Regions from separate parts of the Roseateles sp. P4_D2 genome, predicted to be linked through region 2. Evidence: riboswitches for the same ligand, from Rfam matches in the RefSeq annotation. Region 2 holds a riboswitch; the other holds the start of a gene.

Region 1 (7,565 bases), on a different contig from region 2:
GAAGTTGTACAGGCCCTTCTTCAGCCCCTGGCCCAGGCCGTCGTGGTCGGTGGGCGTGGGGTCGATGAAGGCGACGTCGTTCTTCGCAAAGCGGCCATCGGCGGGCAGGGGCTGTAGCGTGACGCCGTATTCCGCCGGGTTCAGTCCGACGGGCGAATGCACCGTGCAGGCGAAGCGGTGGAAGAAGCCGCTGTGGATGCAGCCGTTCTCGAACAGCTGGCGCACGTATTCCAGCGCGTCCACGGTGTCCTGCGTTGTCTGCGTGGGGAAGCCGTACATCAGGTAGGCATGCACCAGCACGCCGGCGTCGGCAAAGGCCTTGGTCACGCGCGCCACCTGCTCGATGCTGACGCCCTTTTTCATCAGCTTCAGCAGCCGGTCCGATGCCACCTCCAGCCCGCCCGAGATGGCGATGCAGCCGCTATCGGCCAGCAGCTGGCAGAGCTCGGGTGTGAAGGTTTTCTCGAAGCGGATATTGCCCCACCAGCTGATGGCCACGCCGCGGCGGATCAGCTCCTCGGCCAGAGCCTTGAGCGCCTTCGGGGGCGCGGCTTCGTCGACAAAGTGGAAGCCCGTCTGGCCCGTCTCCTTGACGATGGCCTCGATGCGGTCCACCAGCACTGAAGCCGACGCGGCCTCGTAGCGCGAGATGTAGTCCAGGCTGACGTCGCAGAAGCTGCATTTCTTCCAGTAGCAGCCATGAGCCACGGTCAGCTTGTTCCAGCGGCCGTCGCTCCAGAGCCGGTTCATCGGGTTGAGCATGTCCAGCAGCGACAGATAGCGGTCCAGCGGCAGGCCGTCCCAGGTCGGTGTGCCGACGTCATCGAAGGGAATGTCGGGCTCGACGAAGTTGGTGTACCTGACCTCCGTGCCGTCGCGCCAGAAGGTACGCACCAGGCGCGTCTTGGAGCGCTTGCCGGCGACGTGCTCCAGCAGCGCCAGCAGTGGCCGCTCGCCGGCGTCCAGCGTCACATAGTCGACAAAGTCGAAGACGCGCGGCTCGGCCAGTTCGCGCAGCTCGGTGTTCACATAGCCGCCGCCCAGCACGCAGACGACCTCTGGCCGTGCGGCCTTGATCGTCTGGGCGATGCGCAGGGCGGCGTAGACCGAGCCGGGGAAGGGCACGGACAGCAGCACGACCTCGGGTTGGTGCTGTTCCAGCGCGGCCAGCGTCAACGTGTGCAGCGTGCGGTCGACGAGATTGGGCGGAGCGGCCAGGGCGGTGGCCAGCGGGTCGAAATGCGCTTGGGCCGCGGCCAGGGATTCGGCATAGCGGACGAACTCGAAGCGTTCATCCACGGCGTCGCGCAGCACGTCGGCGAGGTCGTTCAGGAAGAGGGTTGCGAGGTGGCGCGCGCGGTCCTGCAAGCCGAGGGCGCCAAACGCCCAGGCGAGCGGGTCGCCGCCGTCCTCGTCGACATAGGCGTCCAGCGACGCGAAGCGTGCGCCTTCGGGCAGGAAGGCGCGGGTATTGATGCGATGCGCCAGCGTCGGGTCGCGGCCCTGCAAGAAGCCGAGGACGCGCGGCGTGGCGGCAGCTATTGCCGGGAACTCGGCGGCAAACCAGGCCGTCTGCGGCGTGCGCTCGCCTTCGGGCAGGGCCAGCACGGCTTCATGCAGCTGGGCCAGGCCGGTGGGTGTGAACAGCTCCAGCACCAGGGCCAGCGCCAGGTCCACCTGCTGCGCATCGATGCCGCGTGAGCGCAGGAAGCCCGTCAGGTAGGCGGTGGACGGGTAGGGCGTGTTCAGCTGCGTCATCGGCGGGATGACGGAGAGGACGCGGGAACGATCAGACGGCATGCCGTGATTGTCGCGGCCGTCGGCCTCACGGAGATTGCATGCCGGCCGCACCTAGCCGGCCGTGTCTGCAGCGTGATGCTTTGCTTGGCCTTTTGCTAACTGACGGGAAATAGACACATCGTTTCGTGCCCTATTGCACGGATAGACTGATTAGCAAATATCAGCCGAAGAGTGCGAATGAAAACACTGAACAGGAAATTGCCGAGCTGGTGGGGTGCGCTGGTTGCAGCGGCGCTGCTGAGCGCATGTGGCGGCGGTGGTGGGAGCGGCGGCGAGCCTCCCACACCGCCGACCCCTTTGCCAGATACCCTCAGCGTCACGGCACCGGCGACGGCCGAGTCGACCAGTGAGCTCCAGTTTGGCAGCAGCGCGCCCTCGACGCCGGGCCTCAGCTTTGGTTGGGATTTCGGTGACGGCAAGACCAGCACCGAGACCAGTCCGAAGCATCAGTACGCCAAGGGTGGCGATTACGACGTCAAGCTCACAGTGAGCAACGCTGCAGGCGCCTCAAAGACGGAGGTCGTCCGCGTCAGCATCACCAACCTGAACAACGTCAGGGGCCTGCAATGCTCCAAGACAGGCGATGGCGGCTGGTGCTGGCAGCAGCCGTTACCGCATGGCAATGTGCACACCGACAGCTTCTTTGCATCCAAGACCTCGCTGTTCGTGACGGGAGAGCATGGCGAGCTGTCCCGGAGCACGGATGGCGGCGTCACCTGGTCGACTGAGGCCAGCGGTTCCACGAAAGCGCTGAGGGCCGTCAGTTTCGCTTCGGCGAAGCACGGCTGGGTCATGGGTGACGAGCCCACGTTGCTCCGCACGACCGATGGTGGGGAGACATGGAGCCGCACGGCCCCCGTGCCCCTTGCGCTGCGAGCCGGCTTTGGCAGTCGGCTGGTGGCGGTCGACGATCAGATCGCTATCGTCGGCACCACGGGCCTGCACACGACCGATGGGGGCGCAACCTGGGCGCGGCACGATTTTTTTCTCAGCGACATTTCATCGCGCGGGACGTTCTGGGGTTTCTCCGGTGCCGAGTTGAGACGCTCCACGGACTTCGGACGGACCAGCACGGTCGTGCTCGACCTGTTGGCTCATGGCAATGGCGGTAGCGCGTTCTTCAACCTGGTCGACGACCAGACCGTGGCTGCCGGATGGGTGTTGTCGACGTTCGACCCGGCCACGGTGAGCTGGGTAACAACCTATACGCTCCTCCTGAGCTTTGACGGCGGTGACAGCTGGCGCCGCGTCGACCCGAGCACCCTTGATGGCGCCGCGATGCCGGTGGGCAACAGGCTGAGCATCATCCGGGCGAGCGCAGCGGACCAGGTGCTGCTGGCCAGCCTCGACAATCGGACGCTGATCTCCAGCAACGACGGCGGAACGCACTGGAGCACCGTGCGGCTGCCTGCGCTGGGCGCCACCGGCGAGGGAGCCCTGGCCGTCGGCACGACGGTGCTGGTGCCGTCACAGGGCCCCTTTATCTGGCGGCCATCCGAATTGGGAGGCGAGTACGCAGAACGCGGTCTGGCCTGGAGCGGTGACGGAGGGCAAACATGGTCCTCCGCATCGGTGGAGGGCCTCAGCAAACCCACCTATGCGGCCTTCAAGCGCCTTCGTCAGGTCGATGGCAACGTCTTCAGCATGCAGGACAGCACCGGGCGCGCCTTCCTGTCGACCGACGGAGGACGCAACTGGACGATCGCGGTCGATGCCGCTCCACTGCCCAACTACCTTCCCTCGTCGCCCTGGTTTGGCGGGTACTCCATGAAACTCGCCTTCCTTGACGCCAAGCGCGGCCTTGGTCTGGATGCGACGGGCCAACTGCGCCAGACGAGCGATGGCGGGCGAACCTGGACGACCAAGCCGAGCACAGGCCTGCCCTCCACGGCCACCAACACGGCGCTGCGCTTCGTCGACGACAAGATCGGCTGGATGCTGCAGAGCGACGGCCGCCTGTACAAGACGCCGGATGGCGGCGCCACATGGCGTGATGGCCAGCTAGTTCATGGGGGCCTGGTGCGATTCGACTTCGTCGACGCCAACCGTGGCTGGGGCGAGCCGACCGATCGGCGCGGGCTGGTGTTTACCCGCGATGGCGGCCAGACGTGGATGACCCTGTCACCGCCGCAGACGGTGAGCGTAGGTGGGCTGTTCTTCGGAGACGGGCGACAGATCGTCATCTATGGACCTGGCACGTTGCTGGCAAGTACGGTGGACGATGGCCAGACCTGGACGGTTCTCGCGCCCAACGTTGAATCGCCGTTCAACACGCGCAGCAAAGTCATCGCGAGCGATGCCAAGACCTGGTGGTCCGCGCAAACCTTCGGCTTGTACCGTTCGGACGACGCTGGCGCCACCTGGACCGAGGTGATGGGCGTCATCGGGCAGTTCGCTGACATTGCGTTCGCCGATGCCAACAACGGATGGGCGGTGGGCCGTGGAGGCATGGTTGTTGCCACCACGGATGGCGGCAAGACGTGGGTCAGACAGCCCACACAAGCAGACCGCGACCTGTGGCGCATCCAGACCGTGGACAGCAAGACGGCCTGGATCGAAGGTGAGGCGGGGACGGTGCTGGCTACCGGCAACGGGGGGCGTTAGTCCGCCAGCCCCGGTGCGCTGTAGCGGGGCACGCCGACGAGGCGCGGCTCACGCTGCCAGCCACCCAGCCAACTTCTCCGCAGCCATCAACGTCGGCGAATTCGTGTTCCCGCTCTTGATCGTCGGCATCACGCTCGCATCCGCGATGCGCAGCCCGCTCACGCCGCGCACGCCGCGCACGCCGCGCACGCGCAGCCGTGAGTCGACCACCGCACCGGGGTCGTCCTTGCGGCCCATGCGGCAGGTGCCCACGGGCTAGATGGTTGTTGATATCGCGCGCCAGTTCCTCGTCGGTCTGGTACTACGGCCGCCGCCAGCGTCAGCTGCTGCAGCGCAAGACTGAGGCCTGGGCACCCTGACATGGCTTGCGTCGATCGGCGCATGCCTTCCTATTTGGACGGTGCTGCATTCATGGCCGGATCGTCGATGTGTAACGGTGGCCAGACGGTACTGGAAGCGCCACTTGTTCACGGCGTTACGCCGCGATTTCAGATACATTTTTTTCACTGATGACAAAGGCACACCCGAGCGAAAGCCGGGGTCGCAAAGCTTCCGGTCTAAGGCCCGCCTGGCGGGTTACGACAGCGGGGTTGCCAAGGACAAGCCGCCGGCAGGTCGCCGTCGACATGGCAGCTCTTCCGTCGCCGGGATGCGGCGCGACGCCCGACCGGGCGTGTGCGTAGGAATCAGCGCAACAACGAAAGCTGTCCATGAAGTCCACCACGCTCCCTCTTCGATTCGTAGTTCTGATCGAGTGGCGCCTGCACGCGGCGCTTGCGCTGCTGCTGACGCTGGCTGCATTGCTGTGGCCTGCACTGGCGCAAGCAGCGCCGCGCGACAAGATTGCCGCCGATCTGCGCCAGGCCGTCGATTCGGCCGCTGCGCCTCGCCAGCGCTGGCAACAGGAACTGGCTGGTCGCCGCTACGTGCACACCCTGGTCGTCAGCGACGGGCGGGACGCCGAGCTGGTCGAGCTCCGCCGCGCGGTCGTGGCGGCGGGAGGCACCGTCTACTGGCGCTACCAGTCGGTGCCGGCGCTTTTCGTGACCTTGCCCGTTGACAAGGTTGACGCGCTCGCTGCGCGGCCGGACGTGCAGAGCATCTCGCCGAACCGGCGCGCGGCCCGCACGTTCAGCCTGACCGAGGCCTCCACCGGCGCAGCCGACGTGCGTGCCGCCACGATCGGCGCGGCGCGGGGCCTGGACGGCTCGGGCGTCGCCATCGCCGTGCTGGATTCGGGCATCGCTGGGAACCACACCGCGTTCACCGATGGCCAGCGCTCGCGGGTCGCACGCGCCGTCGACTTTGAGAAGGTGACGCAAGGCGGCGCGGGCCGCGCCTGGCAGCCCGGCGTCGACCGATCCGACGCGGCGCTCGATGAACGCCCCCAAGCGGCGGGCGGGGCGGATGCATATGGCCACGGCACGCATGTCGCGGGCGTCGCCGCAGGCCGCTCGACGTCGCGTCTGCCCGAGTCGAGCGGCATCGCCACCCAGGCCTCGCTGGTCGACGTCAAGGTGCTTGACAGCCGCGGCGAAGGCGAGCTGAGCGATGTGCTGGCCGGGATCGACTGGGTCATCGCGCATGCGAAGCAGCAAAACATCCGCGTGCTCAACGTGAGCCTTGCCGCCGATTCGACCGAGTCGTATCGGACCGACCCGCTGTGCGGCGCTCTGCGCGGCGCGAGCGCAGCCGGCCTCGTGGTGGTCGTTGCCGCCGGCAACTACGGCACGGACGCTTCCGGCCAGGAGCGCTACGGCACGATCAGCTCGCCGGGCAACGAGCCCTCGGTCATCACCGTGGGGTCGGCCAACACGCAGGCGACGGCCTCGCGCAGCGACGACGCAGTCAACCATTTCAGTTCCCGCGGGCCCACCCGCGGCGGCCTGTTCCTGCCCGACGGGCGCCGCGTCGCCGACAACCTGCTCAAGCCGGACCTGGTGGCTCCGGGCAATCGCATCGTCGGCCCGATGGCGGCCGGCAGCACGCTCGCCACGGACTTCCCCTCGCTGTCGGCGCCCTATGGCGGCACGGCGCAGCCGCGGGGCCGCGAGCTGATGGACCTGAGCGGCACTTCGGTCGCTGCGCCGGTGGTGTCCGGTACCGTGGCCCTGATGTTGCAGGCCAACCCCGGCCTGACGCCCCCGTTGGTGAAGGCGATCCTGCAGTACACCGCGCAGGCCCTGCCGGGCGCCAACCTGCTGCAGCAGGGCGCGGGCCTGTTGAACGTCGACGGCGCGGTGCGGCTGGCCGGTGCGCTGCGCAGCGATCTCGCCACGGTCATCGCCAGCGGCCGCATCGCGGCGGGTGCGCCGCTGCTGGCGCCGGGCCAGGTGATGCCCGCGCCGGTGTCGATCATCGGCGGTCAGTCGGTGCCCTGGAGTCGCATCATCTTCGCCGGCGGGCGCCACCTCTACAGCGGCAGCGCGCTTTTCACCCGCTACCAGCCGGTGTACGACCCGGGCCTGTTCTGGGTGGGCGGCAGCGCGACGCGCGTTACTGTCCAGATCCGCCCCGGCGCGGCGCTGTCGACGATCACGGCGTCTCCCGTGCCGACGGGGCAGCGCTTCCTGACCGACGGCGTCATCACGCTGAATTCGCTGGTCGGCCGCAGTTCGCTGCTGGGTCGCACGGGCGTCTTCGTCCCCACCGCGACGCTTTCCGGCTGGCTGGCATCGGGCAGCGGTGTGGTGCTCAGCGAAGGCGTCGTCCTCAGTGAGGGTGTGGTCCTCAGCGAAGGGGTCGTCCTCAGCGAAGGCGTGGTGCTGAGCGAAGGCGTGGTGCTCAGCGAGGGTGTCGTGCTGAGCGAGGGCGTGGTGCTCAGCGAGGGTGTCGTGCTCAGCGAAGTTGCCCGCACCGGCGAACGATGATGGTTGCTGCAGGCGCCGAGCCCGGAGTGAGCTGGCCTCGGCGCGTCCATCAGGCACTGATGCCGGACTACAACCGCAAGGCGGCGGTGTATTGGTGGGCGGTGGTCTGCATCGGTGTGGTGGTGCTCGCGCACTCGTTGCGCCACGTTGTGAGCCTTTCGCCGGATGCCTGGTTGCGCGTGGTGGGCGGCACGCTGCTGGCGATGCTGGCCGGGCTGGTGCCGGTGCGGATTCCGCGTTCAACGAACTCGTTCACCGCTGGCGAGATCTTCATCTTCCTGCTGCTGCTGC
Region 2 (7,565 bases):
ACTTCCCCAATTTCGGCCGGGAAGGGCGCTGGCTCTACTTCACGGCTGCCCCGCTTGTCGATGCCCACGGCGAAGTCGTCGGCGCCATCGAGACACTCCAGGACATCACGCGACGGCGCCAGGCCGAGGACGAACTCCGCCGCCATCGCAACGAACTCGAGAACATGATCGCGGACCGCACGGCCGAGTTGCTGAGCACCCATCATGAACTCGAAGCCTTTCTCGAGAACGCGTCGGTAGGCATCATCGCGACGTCCAATCAGCAGATCCAGCGCGGCAACAAGAAGTTCATCGAGATGTTCGAACTCGGTGACGTCCCGCCCCATGGACTGCCGACGCGCCGCCTGTTCAAGAGCGACGAAGACTTCGAAGCGCTGAGCCAGATCGCCATCCCGGTGCTGTCGCGGGGCGGCTCGCTGCTGCACGAGATGGAGGTCTGCACGCTGGCCGGCAACACGCTGTGGGTGCAGATCATTGCCTACGTATCCAACCCCGAGGAGCCGACAGCGGGCACCTGGTGGCTGCTGCAGGACCGCACGGAGGTGCGCCGCGTGCAGCGTGAGCTGGAGCTCAACTACGAGCGCATCAAGCAGACCAACAACCGGCTTGAGGAAGCGCAGAACCAGCTGCTGCAGGCCGAGAAGATGGCCTCCATCGGCCAGCTCGCCGCCGGTGTCGCCCACGAAATCAACAACCCGATCGGCTTTGTCAGCTCCAACCTCGGCTCGCTGCGCGGCTATGTCCAACCCGTCTTCGCGTTGCTCGCGCTGCTGAGGAAGACGCCGGCCGACGCGCTGCCTGGCGATGTGCGAGAAGAGCTGGACAGGGTGGATGCCGCCGTCGACCTGAGCTTCGTGCAGGAGGACCTGCCCCAGTTGCTCGACGAGAGCGAGGAGGGGCTGTCGAGGGTCAAGAAGATCGTGCAGGACCTGAAGGACTTCTCACGCGTCGACCATGCCGATTGGCAGGACGCCGACCTCAACGCCGGGCTGGACTCGACGCTCAACGTCGTCATGAACGAGGTCAAGTACAAGGCCGAGGTTCGCAAGGACTATGCCGTGCTACCCCCCGTGCACTGCATCGCCGCACAGCTCAACCAGGTCTTCATGAACTTGATCGTCAACGCGGCCCATGCCATCAAGGAGCGGGGCACGATCACGCTGACCACGCGCGCCGAGGATGGCTGGGTTCGCATCGAGATCGCAGACACGGGCAGCGGCATGAGCGAGGAGGTCAAGCGGCGCATCTTCGAGCCCTTCTTCACGACCAAACCCGTCGGCCAAGGGACGGGCCTGGGCCTGTCCCTGTCTTTTTCCATCGTGCAAAAGCACGGCGGTCGCATCGAAGTGGATTCCCAACCCGGCGTCGGCACGCGCTTCACGGTCTGGATCCCGCTGCACCCGCCGCAGCCCTCCTGAGCTTTTGTGTCCTGCGTGACACAAAGCAACCACAGGGCAGTAACTCACGAAACGCAGACTGGCGGCATCGAAAGCTCGCGCTGCCCGCCGAGTCAGAAGTCACGCAGCGCCTTTGTGGGGCCCCGTATCTCGGCACCCCGGCGCCTAGACTGAACCTGTTTCACAACCCAGAGGGCAAACCCGTCGAAAGGCGGGGACGCAAAGCCACCGGCCTACAGCGCGCAAGCGCCACGGCAGCGGGGCCACCAAGACCGGCAGGTCTTGATCGGCGTGGCCCTCCTTCGTACGAGAACCCGGCCATGCGCAGTACCCGCCCTGTCTCCTGGACTTCCTGGACCTTCAGCCTGCTGACCGCCGCGGCCCTGACCGCTTGCGGCGGTGGCAGCAGCGACAGCCCGACCGTCCAGGTCAGCGAGGCAAGCTCGGTCATCAACCTGAGCGTGGATCTTGAGGAAGGCAGCACTGCCGCGACCAATGTCGTCGCCCAGCCCAGCTTCCACACCGCCGCCGTCGATCTCGAAGAACCCGACAACGGTGCCGCACCCCACCGCAGCCACGCCCTGGCCGGTGTCGCCACCCAAGGCCTGACACGCGACCGCCTGGACGACGCCATGCGGCCTCGCGCCTTCGCGGCGGGTGCAGGCGAAGCCGCCCCGATGGCGACGTCCACTGCGGTGACGACCTATACGCCGGCACAGATCCGCGCCGCCTACGCGCAGCCGGCCCTGCCCGCCAGCACCGCCGGCCTGACCGCAGCCCAGGCCGCCCAGCTCGGCGCCGGCCAGACCATCTACATCGTCAACGCCAAGCACGACCCCAACATCGCCGCCGAGCTGGCCGCCTTCAACGCCAAGTTCGCGCTGCCGGCCTGCAGCTCGCGCAACCTGGCGGCCAACGCCAGCCTGCCGCTGGCCAAAGCCTCCGCGTCCAGCTGCGAGCTGGTCATTGCCTACAGCACGACCGCCGGCGCCCTGACCGCCACGGCGCCCGCCTACGACAGCGGTTGGGCCACCGAGATTGCGCTGGACGTGCAATGGGCCCACGCGACGGCACCGCTGGCGCGCCTCGTCCTCATCGAAGCGCCGGACGCCGGCGTCGGCAGCCTGTCCAAGGCCGTGGCCCTGGCCAACAAGATGGGCGCTGGCGTGGTGTCCATGAGCTTCGGCGCCGCCGAGGGCAGCTGGACGTCGAGCTATGACAGCGCCTTCGCCACCGCCGGCATGAGTTACCTGGCCGCCACCGGTGACAACGGCGCGGCCGTGTCCTGGCCTTCGGTGTCAACCCGCGTCGTGGCCGTCGGCGGCACCACGCTGAGCTACAGCAGCGGTGCGCGCAGCGAAACCACCTGGACCGGCACCGGCGGCGGCACCAGCGCCTATGTGGCCCTGCCCAGCTACCAGAGCGGCACCATTGGCGGCTACGCCAAGCGCGCCGTCGCCGACGTCGCCTTCAACGCCGACCCCAACTCCGGCCAGTACGTGGCGCTGATTGCACAGGGCACGACGACGACGCGCTGGGTCAGCGCCGGCGGCACCAGCCTGGCCACGCCGCAATGGGCCGGCCTGCTGGCCGTGGCCAACGCGATGCGCGCCGCCGCCAGCAAGGCCCTGCTCGGCCAACCGCACGCGGCCCTCTACCAGCAGATCGGCGCCGTGCCGACGCAGTACGCCGCCGCCTTCAAGGACGTGGCCAGCGGCAGCAACGGCACATGCACGAGCTGCACCGCCAAGACCGGCTATGACACCCCGACCGGCTGGGGCACGCCCAACGTCAGCGCCCTGCTGAGCAGCCTCAGCGGCGCCAGCGTCACGACCTCGACGACCACCCCCACGCCGACGACCAGCAGCGGCCCCACGCTGACGACCACCAGCCTGAGCGGCACGGCCGGCAAGGCTCTCGCCGCCACCATCGGCTACTCGGCGCCGGGCGCGAGCTCGCTGAGCATCAGCATCAGCGGCGCCGCCAGCGGCATGAGCTTCTCGGCCACCAGCAGCGGCCTCGCCCTGAACTGGGCCAACCCGGTAGCCGGCCGCACCAACCTCGTCATCACGCTGAAGGACAACCTCGGCCAGACGAGCACGGGCAACGTGACGGTGACGATCAACGCGAGCTGAACTCAGCACTGGCGACTGCTCGAATACTGCTTCGTCACGATCCAGACCAGCTGACACGGGCAATGAGGCCGCCACCATCGCGTGGCATCAACCTGAGCTCGGCGCCTTCGGCGCGCGCGATGCGCTCGACGATGGCCAGGCCCAGGCCCGAGCCGGGCTTGCCGCCGCGCGCCGTGTCGCCGCGCTGAAAGGGGCGCTTGAGATCGTCGACCCGGGCCGGCGCGATGCCCGGGCCGCGGTCGCGCACCTCGATCCAGGCGGCACCGGCGTTTTCACCGCAGGCCAGCTCGATCGGCGGCGCACCGTGGTTCTGCGCGTTGACGATGAGGTTGAGGACGAGGCGGCGCAACGCCTGCGGCCGTGCGCGCCGATGCACTGCCTGCCCATTGGCCAGCACCGGTTGCGGCAGGCCCGGCGCCAGGGCCAGCGTCTCGGCCAGGAATTCGCGCAGCTCGACGTCCACGGCCGGCAGCTCCTGCTCGGCGGGGTGGGCGGCGCGCGCGTAGTCGAGGAACTGGGTCAGCAGCCCGTCCAGGCCGTGGAGGCTCCGGTCCAGCGTGTCGAGCAGTTCCCTGTCCCCCTGGCCCGCTCGATCGAAGGAACCACGCAGCAACTCGCTGGCGAGGCGAATCTTTGCCAGCGGCGTGCGCAGGTCATGCGACAAACCGGCCAGCATCAGCAATCGCTCCTCCTCGTCGCGCGCCAGGGCCTCGGCCATGTCGTTGAAGCCGCGCGCCAGCGCCGCGGTCTCGGCCGGGCCGTCAGTGGGCAGCAGCAAGCGGCGCTGGCCGGCACCGACCGCCCGGGCCGCGTCGACGAGGCGGGCCAGCGGGCGGTTGATGCGGCGCTGGATCAACCAGGCGCCGAGCAAGGCCAGCACGGCGCTGACGCCGCTGGCGATCAGCCAGGTGCGCGCGAAATGGTGAGCCGGCTGCACGGCAGGCAGCACCAGCCAGGCCGGCGCGCCAGGCAGTTGCACCGCGATGAGGCCGTTGGCTTCGCGCCGCCACGGCAGCTCGCCGCGCTCCAGGCCCAGTTGCATCGCCAGTTCGGCCAGGAAGCCGCGCTCCACCCAGGTCGGCCGGTCGAGCAAGCGCTGCTGCTGGCCCGAGCCGGCGCGCGCATTGAAGCGATCCACGAAGCCGGCGCGCTCGGCCTCGGGCAACAGGCGCATGCCTTCGGCGACGGCCTGCAGGCTGCGCGCGGTCGCCTCGGCCGACTGCTGCAAACGCGGCCGGGCGACGAACTGCGCATAGGCCAGCGCATTGACCAACTGGCCCAGCACGATCAGGCAGACGATGAGCCACAGGTTGCGGCCGAACAGCGTGGACAGGCCGAACTTCATCGCGCGCCCGGCTCAGGAATAAAGACGTAGCCCAGGCCCCACACCGTCTGGATGTGGCGCGGGGCGCTCGGGTCGGCCTCGACAAGGCGGCGCAGCCGCATGACCTGCACGTCCAGGCTGCGGTCGCTGACGCCGTGCTCGTCGCCATGCGCCAGGGCCAGCAGCTTCTCGCGGCCCAGCGGCCGGTTGGGCTGGCTGGCCAGCGCGCGCAGCAGCTGGAACTCGACGGTGCTGATCTCCACCGGCGCGCCAGCGCGCTCCAGCCGGCGTTGCGTGGGATAGAGGGTGAAGTCACCGAAGCGCACCGCTTCCTCGCCCGCAGGGCCGAGGTGGGCACCGAGCTGCTGCTGGCGACGCACCATCGCCTGGATGCGCGCCAGCAGCTCACGCGGGGCGAAGGGCTTGGCCAGGTAGTCGTCGGCGCCCATCTCCAGGCCCAGCACACGGTCGACGAGGTCACCGCGCGCCGTCAGCATCAGGATGGGGATGGTCTCGCCCTGGCCGCGCAAGCGGCGGCACAGCGACAGGCCGTCCTCGCCCGGCATCATCAAATCCAGCACCAGCACGTCGAAGCGTTCGCGCGCCAGCAGCTGCGCGGCGGTGGCGGCATCGGGCACGGCGCGCACGCTGTGCCCCTGCTCGGTCAGGTAGCGCTGCAGCAGGCCGCGCAACTCGGCCTCGTCGTCGGCGATCAGGATGCGGCTCATAGGGGGATGTTAGGGAGAAGCCCGCGCCCCACCTTGCCGGAAAACAATGACAAACCGTTGCAAGCCTGCGCGTCCGTTAGACCCTGCAAGCACTGCAACCCGCGCGGCAACCTTTGCGCGGCCACAGCTGGGCAGCATGGCCCCACCTCAAACGGAGATCGCCATGCGCCACGCCGCCTTCACCCTGCTCCCCCTGCTGATTGCCGCCCCGCTCATTGCTCAAGCCGAACCAACGCCACTGCAGCGCGCCGGCGCCGCACGGTTGACGGCCGAGAAGTCTGCGGCCTGCGTGGCCGCCCAGCCCTTCTATTGGGAGATCGGCAACGCCACCCAGCCGCTGGCCGGCGGCAAGGCCGGCGAAAACGGCCCCGAGCGCCACACCGAGATGGCCATCGCCTCCGCCTCCAAATGGGTCTACGCCGCCTTCGTGGCCGAGCGCCGCCAGGGCCAGCTCAGCGCCGAGGACGTCAAGTTCCTGCACTTCCAGTCCGGCTACACCTACTACCACGTGTGCCGCCAGAACCAGAGCGTGGCGGCCTGCCAGCAAAGCCTCATCAACGGCCGCGGTCGCCTCAATCCGGCCACCGAAAACCGCTTCGACTACAACGGCGGCCACATGCAGCAGCACGCCATCCTGATGGGCCTGGGCTCGCTGGGCCCGGAGGGTCTGGCCCTTGCGATGCGGCAGTCGCTCGCACCCACGCTCGGCACGGACTGGTCCTTCAGCTACAGCCAGGCCATGCCGGCCGGCGGCGGCCAGACCAGCGCGGCAGACTACAGCCGCCTGCTGCGCGCCCTGTTGGGCGGCCAGCTGCAACTCGGCCGCTTGCTGGGCAAGGAGGCCGTCTGCACCAACCCACAGGTCTGCCCGAGCGATGCCGTGAAGACGCCCATCCCTGCGACGGAGAGCTGGCACTACAGCCTCGGCCACTGGGTGGAGGACGACCCGCAGGTCGGTGACGGTGCCTTCAGCAGCCCGGGCGCCTTCGGCTTCTATCCGTGGATCAGCGCCGACCGGCGCTTCTACGGCATCGTCGCTCGCGAGCAGCGCCGTGGCGCCCTGGGCGACGACCCCAGCGACAAGCCGGCGGTGGCTTCGGTGAACTGCGGGCGCGAGATCCGCGCCGCGTGGATGGACGGCCAGCCTCGCCGCTGAATGGAGGAGAGATGCCGCCGAAGCCGGCGCACTCCGCGAGCGCGCGCCGGCTTGGGATAACTTGCCGTCTCAGCGCATCCGGTCGGTCTCGAATGCGATGCGATCGACGCTGCCGTCGACGTTGCGGAACAGGCGCACGCGACGCATGCCGTCGGGGCTGACGAGCAGCTCGGTGTTCTCGGCGCGCCAGGTCTCCAGCGGGCTCTCGTCGAGGCTGACGCCCAGGCTGCGCACGCCGACATGGACCTTCAGCGTGCGGCCATCGTCCAGCAGAAATTCGCCTCGTGCGTCGCGCAGCATGGCGCGGCCGGTCATGGCGGGGACGGTGGGTTCCTGGGCACTCGCGGGCGCGATCAGCGTCATGGTTGCGAGCAGAGCGGCCGACAGGGTGAGGGGTCGCAGATTCGTCCAGGTCTTCATGGTGAGGTACTCCTTAGGTTCCCCGAGGCCAGTCGCCTCGGCACAAGCCATAGTGCAAACCCCATGCCAGCTCAAAATGCCAAGAACTTCACGGTCAAACGGCGTCTTCAATCAGTATTCGCCCCAGGTCTGGGCCTGAGCGCCCCGCATCGCGACACCACGCCTCGCGATGGCGCGGCGCTTGACCCTCACGTCACGTGAGGCTTCATCATCCGGCCCGTTTCATGCACGAGCCTGGATATGGACTACACGGTGGGAGAGCTGGCCAAACGGGCCGGTTTGACGGTGCGCACCCTGCACCACTACGAAGAACTCGGCCTGCTGCGCCCCTCGGGCCGCAGCGAAGCTGGCTACCGCCGCTACGGCGAAGCCGACGTGCTGCGCCTGCACCGGGTGCTGGCACTG

The links. Region 2 has a riboswitch for cyclic di-GMP ahead of AC1DW0_RS18210 (S53 family peptidase). Riboswitches for the same ligand answer to the same signal wherever they lie in the genome.
Region 1: it holds a riboswitch for cyclic di-GMP, as region 2 does, so the genes downstream of both, AC1DW0_RS27565 (S8 family serine peptidase) here and AC1DW0_RS18210 (S53 family peptidase) in region 2, are expected to answer to the same signal.

The regions. Positions count from the first base shown of each region.
Region 1 covers NZ_JBFUIM010000020.1:15,497-23,061, forward strand. Annotated here, with positions in the region: gene AC1DW0_RS27550 (B12-binding domain-containing radical SAM protein) at 1-1,800, opposite strand, end outside; gene AC1DW0_RS27555 (YCF48-related protein) at 1,978-4,404, shown strand; partial or broken gene AC1DW0_RS27560 (GMC oxidoreductase) at 4,453-4,659, opposite strand; cyclic di-GMP riboswitch class I at 4,912-5,002, shown strand; gene AC1DW0_RS27565 (S8 family serine peptidase) at 5,115-7,274, shown strand; gene AC1DW0_RS27570 (sensor histidine kinase) at 7,334-7,565, shown strand, end outside.
Region 2 covers NZ_JBFUIM010000009.1:288,099-295,663, forward strand. Annotated here, with positions in the region: gene AC1DW0_RS18205 (ATP-binding protein) at 1-1,418, shown strand, start outside; cyclic di-GMP riboswitch class I at 1,582-1,668, shown strand; gene AC1DW0_RS18210 (S53 family peptidase) at 1,718-3,532, shown strand; gene AC1DW0_RS18215 (ATP-binding protein) at 3,567-4,877, opposite strand; gene AC1DW0_RS18220 (response regulator) at 4,874-5,584, opposite strand; gene AC1DW0_RS18225 (hypothetical protein) at 5,748-6,740, shown strand; gene AC1DW0_RS18230 (hypothetical protein) at 6,810-7,160, opposite strand; gene AC1DW0_RS18235 (MerR family transcriptional regulator) at 7,401-7,565, shown strand, end outside.